Regions from separate parts of the Dyadobacter sp. CY351 genome, predicted to be linked through region 1. Evidence: riboswitches for the same ligand, from Rfam matches in the RefSeq annotation. Region 1 holds a riboswitch; the other holds the start of a gene.
What was found. A riboswitch is a leader RNA that binds a small molecule or an ion and turns the genes downstream of it on or off. The one in region 1 is predicted to bind thiamine pyrophosphate.
Positions count from the first base shown of each region.

Region 2: linked by a shared signal. The riboswitch ahead of thiS (sulfur carrier protein ThiS) and the one ahead of L0660_RS23725 (TonB-dependent receptor) in region 1 are both predicted to bind thiamine pyrophosphate.

Region 1 is NZ_JAKFFU010000014.1:193,495-196,920, reverse strand. It holds gene L0660_RS23725 (TonB-dependent receptor) at 1-2,100, opposite strand, end outside; TPP riboswitch at 2,141-2,234, opposite strand; gene rocD (ornithine--oxo-acid transaminase) at 2,317-3,426, shown strand, end outside.
Region 2 is NZ_JAKFFU010000007.1:162,832-166,257, reverse strand. It holds gene L0660_RS15010 (bile acid:sodium symporter family protein) at 1-912, shown strand, start outside; gene L0660_RS15005 (GNAT family N-acetyltransferase) at 1,295-1,798, opposite strand; TPP riboswitch at 1,941-2,036, shown strand; gene thiS (sulfur carrier protein ThiS) at 2,107-2,310, shown strand; gene thiC (phosphomethylpyrimidine synthase ThiC) at 2,353-3,426, shown strand, end outside.

The DNA of each region.
Region 1 (3,426 bases):
GGAAATGTCGGATTTTCCGTGGTTGATCATGTTGTAATCGCCGGTGTCGTAATTGATGACATACTCAGTGAAATTATTGATCTTATTTTGGCTAAATGTTGCGTTTACATTCCATTTCAAGGTTTTGCTTAATGCAATGGCACCTTCCAGCTCGATGCCCATGCGGTAACTTTTTGGCACATTTACTCGGATAGCGTTGCCCACGTCATTGATCTGGCCGGTCAATACGAGTTGATTTTTATAAGCCATCAAATAATAATTCGCCGAGAAAGCCCAGATGCCACGCTGCGTTTTGAAACCTGCTTCCACATTCTGCAGTTGTTCGCTTTTTGGAAATAATCCAGCCGTCGATGAAGTAAAATCATCCCGGTTAGGCTCGCGGTTTCCTACGCTATAAGACGCATAAACCGAACTTTGATCCGCCAACTGATAGGTTAAGCCAGCTTTTGGATTAAAAAAAGCATAGGCCTCATCCGTTGCCAGGGCGATCTGATCATTGTCCGTTCCCTTAATGTTGTGACTCACATTTCTGAACTGCAAATCGGCGAACGCATTGAGTTTGGGCGTCAGCTGATAGTAAACCTTTCCATAAATGTTGAAATCTTTCTTAATGCCTTTGCTGTAATAATATTGATGGTCGTTTTCAATGTTCCCGGCATTGCGCGCCCACACAATTCGGCCATAATGGTCGCCGTCATATTGGTTATAACCGCCGCCAAAGCTGGCAGTCAGCTTTTTAAAACTGTTGTATTCCAATGAAAATGTAGAGCCGTAAAAGTAATTATCCAGCCAGCGGCGACGGATCAGATCCGTGCTCGTAAGCGTATCCTGGCCGATAACCACATTGGGCAAATTGTAATTGCTGTAATCGTCTCCCATTCTGGATTGCTCGTAATAACCCAAGCCACGAACCAGAAATGCATTGAGGTTAAAGATCCATTTATCGCTAAGATTATGCGATGAAACGATCTGGTAATGATCCTGGCGGTAATTATCGACCTCGTTTTTATAGGTGTAAGAATTGTAAGTCCGGTTATCTGATTCCAGTAAATTCTGCGCATCTTTTTCGCCTAGACCATTGCGATCAATATAGCTCAAAACACCTTCCCGATCGCCGCGCAACTTGGCTTCCGGCACGCCATTCCAGGATTGGTAAGTCCGCTCGTTGCCCGAAAACACATTTACCCGCACAAAACTCTTTTTACCAAAAAATCCTCCCGACAAATAATAAGAATGCAATTCCGAAGAAGCCCGGTCCACATAACCATCCGACGACACCCGCGATAGTCTCGCATCAAAGGTGAATTTATCCTTAATCAGCCCGGAACCGACTTTCAATGTGTTTTTGAATGTATTGAATGAGCCATAAGAATTGTTCAGCTCCGCATAAGCTTCCTCGCGGAAAGCATTTGTATTAATGTTCACCGAAGCCCCGAAAGCCCCAGCGCCATTGGTAGAAGTGCCTACGCCACGCTGGATTTGAATGCTGCTAACCGACGAAGCAAAATCCGGCATATTAACCCAAAAAACACCCTGGCTTTCCGCATCATTGTAAGGAATCCCGTTCACCGTCACATTGATGCGCGTCGCATCCGAACCGCGTATGCGGATGCCCGAGTAACCGATGCCTGCGCCGGCATCACTCGTGCTCACGAGCGAAGGCGTGAAGTTGAGCAGAACGGGTAAATCCTGTCCAAGATTTTGTTTATCAATGGCTTCGGCAGAAACCGTGCTGTATGCCATGGCCGATTTGTCGTTGGCGCGGGTGGCGTTAATGATCACTTCATCCGCCTGGAAAGTGCTTTTGGAAAGCCTTATTTCCAATTGGTTTTCGGATGAAAGGGGCAGTTTTTGAGTTTGGTAACCGATGTAGGACACTTCGAGGGCGGCGATGTTCTCTGCAATGTTCTTTAAGCTGAAATTTCCTGAACCGTCGGTCTGCGTGCCGCGGATTTCGCCTGCTTTGATGGTTGCGCCGGGCAGTGGTTTTCCATCTTCCGCATCGGTAACGCGGCCGGAAATGGAGCGTTGCGCGAACGCAGAACGGAATGGTAATGTGCTGATTATGAATATAAACAGATAGGTAGTAACGTTTCGCATTGCGATTTTTGGGTTACAACAGGCAGGGGCCACCTATCAAATGGTTGCTTTTTCTCTCCCTACGCCGGCATTACCCGGATCAGGTTCATGGGTTTGATCTCAGCCCGTTCGGTAGGGCACCCCTTGAGATTATCCTGCAAAGCTACGCCACAACAGCGGATGATTCAAGCTTTTCCTTATTTTTACATAACATATAAAACCAACCTAACTTCAGGAATGACGAACTATACAGACACGATTGAATTGAATGCTTCGCGGGCGGTGATGGAACTGGAATATCGCTATGGGGCGCATAATTATAAGCCGATGCCCGTCGTGCTGGAACGCGGGCTGGGTGTGCATGTGTGGGATGTGGAAGGAAAACGATATCTGGATTTTCTGTCTGCTTACAGTGCTGTGAGTCAGGGACATTGTCATCCGAAAATTGTAGAGGCAATGGTTGCGCAGGCGCAGAAGCTGACGCTTACTTCACGGGCTTTTTATAATGATAAGCTGGGTGAATGTGAGAAATTTCTTTGTGAGTATTTTGGATTTGATAAAGCATTAATGATGAATTCCGGCGTGGAAGGCGGGGAAACGGCTTTGAAGCTGACGAGAAAATGGGCTTATAAAGTAAAAGGAATTGAACCCAATAAGGCCAAAACGATTTACGCTTCGGGCAATTTCTGGGGAAGAACATTGGCTGCGATTTCTGCTTCCACCGACCCTTCGAGCACGAATGATTACGGGCCGTTTTTGCCAGGTTTTGAAATAATCCCTTTTGATGATCTCGAAACATTGGAAAATGCATTTAAATCCGATCCGAACATTGCAGGTTTTATGGTCGAGCCGATCCAGGGCGAGGCTGGTGTCGTAGTTCCTCAGGAGGGTTATCTCAAAGGCGTCCGGGACCTTTGTACCAAATACAATGTGCTTTTCATCGCCGACGAAGTGCAAACAGGCATCGGGCGAACAGGGAAACGTCTCGCCTGCGATTGGGAAGGCGTGAAGCCGGACATTCTGGTTCTTGGAAAAGCACTTTCAGGAGGTGTAATGCCCGTTTCTGCAGCGTTGGCGGATGATGAAGTGATGCTGACGATCGCGCCGGGCGAGCACGGTTCGACATATGGCGGAAACCCTCTGGCTTGTGCCGTCACGGTGGCCGCTTTGCAGGTTGTTATTGACGAAAATCTCGCGGATAATGCGGAGAAAATGGGCCAGCTTTTCAGAAACAGAATAATGGATTTGCAAAAGCAATGTTCTCTGATTGAAGTCGTTAGAGGAAAGGGTCTTTTGAATGCGATCGTGATCAATGATACGGAAGACAGCCACACGGCCATGGATCTT
Region 2 (3,426 bases), on a different contig from region 1:
ACCGCACTTTACTATCCGCAGCATTTCCAAACGGTGAACGGCTTCAAGCTGGCAGCATTAATTACGCCTTTGATCCAGATTATCATGTTTGGAATGGGCACGTCAATGAGTTTTGGGGATTTTGTAGGTGTTGTAAAAATGCCAAAAGGCGTGCTAATAGGCGTGGTAAGCCATTTTATCATCATGCCAACCATTGGATTCACATTGGCTAACCTAAGCGGCTTCCCACCCGAAATCGCTGCCGGAATTATCCTCATCGGCTGTTCACCAAACGGAATGGCTTCAAATGTAATTTCCTATCTGGCCAAAGCAAACCTGGCATTATCGATCACCATCACAGCGATCTCTACAATGCTCGCTCCTATCGTGACGCCATTGTTAATGAGTGCATTAGCAGGTGCATTTGTACAAATCGACACCCTGCACATGATGTGGGACATCATTAAAATGGTCATCATCCCAATCGGCGCCGGATTGCTTTTCAACAAATTTTTCAGCGGCAAAGCCAAGTGGCTCGATGACGCCATGCCGATCGTTTCCATGGCCGGCATCGCATTCATCATCGTCATCATCACCGCCGCAGGCCGCGACAGCCTGCTCACCATCGGGCCAACATTGCTCTTGCTCGTACTAATCCACAATTTATCGGGATACACATTAGGTTACTGGTCCGGCCGCCTCTTCAAAATGAGCGAACGCGACTGCCGCACCATAGCCATTGAAGTAGGCATGCAAAATGGAGGACTGGCATCAGGAATAGCCAAAGAAATGGGGAAAATGGCCACCGTTGGGCTAGCACCCGCGATTTTCGGGCCGTTAATGAACATTACCGGATCAATTTTAGCATCCTGGTGGCAAGGCAAACCGACGGGCGATGAAGAGACGTATGTGGAGACCGGAAGGGCGCATTGAACGCAAATCCCGGAGGGATGAGATATTGGCGGCCGCCGCGCGGTAGGAAAAAAGGGAGATGTGAAAATGTAAATCCCGGAGGGATGTAATATCGGCGGCCGCCGTGCGGTAGCAAAAAATGTAGATCGAAAAATAAAAATCCCGGAGGGATGTAACAACGTTCATGCTGTTACATCCCTCCGGGATTTTTTATATCGGACATGTTTCCCGATGGCTACCAATATTATATCCCTCCGGGATTTCTATTTTTTGTATCTTTTTGGATTCCTACCGCACGGCGGCCACCAATATTACATCCCTCCGGGATTTGCGTCTATTTTATCTATCCTTTTTTCCTACCGCGCGACGGCTACCGATATTACATCGCTCCGCGATTTATTCCTCAATCTTCTTCCAACAACAACTGCATAAAAACCAAATCCAGCCACTGATCGAACTTATATCCCACCTCCTTCAAATAACCCTTCTCCACAAACCCATATTTCTTGTGAAATTCAATGCTGCCGCGGTTGGCGGCATCTATACCAGCGATCATGCTGTGCAGGCCGGATTCGCGGGCGCGTTGGATGAGGCTGCCGAGGAGTTTGCCTCCCACGCCTAAACCTCTTGATTTTTCATCAAGGTAAATCGAATGCTCTACGCTGAATTTGTAGCCTATTTTCGGCCGGAAAATATTGTAAGAGCCGTAACCAATCACTTTTCCTTCCCTTTCCGCGACAATCACGGGCATGCCGTCATTGAACATTTTCTCAAACCATTCCCTTTGCTCGTCCAGCGTGCGGGGTTCGTAATCGTAAATGGCGGTGGTGTTGAGAATGGCGTGATTAATAATTTCTAACAGGGATGGCAAATCCTTTGGAGCAGCGCTTCTGATAATAAGATCCATCAAGTAACGTAGGTTCGATATAATTGGTAAATATGACCTTAAAGTTACCCGATAATTCTTAAAATAAAAGTGCTTCTATTGCTTCGTTTCGCCGTGTTTTCTCTGGTTAATTTTTGAAAATACATTTTTTGCGATAGCTTTGTCCAAACTTTAGGGGTGTCCCGAAATGCGGACTGAGATAATACCCTTTGAACCTGATGCAGTTAGTACTGCCGAAGGGAAAAGTAAGAGATACTGCTATTGTATCTCAATGTATCTTTCTTCCAAAAGGTCCATTCCTGAAGTTTTTCTCAAAAACATTATTCAGAATGGAAATTATCATCAACGGTCAATCGCGTGAATTTTCTGAACCGCTCTCGGTCCAGCAATTACTTTCTGCTCTTTTCCCAGATCCTGCCAAAGGGATCGCTGTCGCTGTAAACCAGTCGGTTATCCCTAAAACGGCGTGGGCTGCGCATCCGTTGCAACCGCACGATCGTGTCATGCTGATCACAGCCACGCAAGGCGGCTAGCCTCCATTCTTCCCATTTGTTTTATCCTTAATCCAACATTTTATGAAAACCGAAAAAACGCCACAAAGCGGCAGTGTAACCACCGACCCGTTCCCGAATTCACGGAAAATTTACGTAAAAGGCAGCCTGCACAATGTGTCCGTTGCGATGCGGGAAATTGCACTAACCGACACGCGTTTGCATGGAAAGCTAGGCCAGGTGGAGAAAAATGCGCCTGTCACGGTCTACGACACGAGTGGCCCTTTTACAGATCCCAATGTTGAAATCGATGTAAAAAAAGGATTGCCTGCGTTGCGTGCAGAGTGGATTAAAGCACGGCAGGATGTAGAGCAGCTGGAAGGCATCAGCTCGCAATACGGACAGCAGCGACTTTCGGATCCTTCATTGGATGCACTGCGCTTTGCGCACATTACCAAGCCGTTTCGGGCCAAACCGGGTGCGAATGTATCTCAATTGCATTATGCAAAAAAGGGCATTATTACTGCGGAAATGGAATACATTGCGATACGGGAAAATCAGCGTATCCAGGAAAATCTGTTGGAATTAAACGGCAAAGCGGGTTCGCTTTCGCACCAGCATCGCGGCCATAGTTTTGGGGCAAATACGCCGGTTAACTTCATCACACCCGAATTTGTGCGCTCCGAAGTAGCAGCCGGCCGCGCAGTGATTCCGGTGAACATCAACCATCCGGAAAGCGAGCCGATGATCATTGGTCGTAATTTTTTGGTTAAAATCAATGCCAACATTGGCAACTCCGCGGTGTCATCCACCATTGAGGAAGAAGTCGAAAAAGCCGTTTGGGCTTGCCGCTGGGGTGCTGATACGATCATGGATCTTTCAACCGGCAAGAACATTCACGAAACCCGCGAGTGGATCATCCGCAACTCACCCGTTCCCATTGGCACCGTTCCGATTTATCAGGCTTTGGAAAAAGTAAATGGTAAGGCCGAAGACTTGACTTGGGAATTGTTCCGAGACACGCTCATTGAGCAGGCCGAACAGGGAGTGGATTACTTCACGATTCATGCCGGCGTTTTGCTGCGTTACATTCCGCTTACGGCCAAAAGGATCACGGGAATTGTTTCCCGCGGCGGCTCGATCATGGCCAAATGGTGT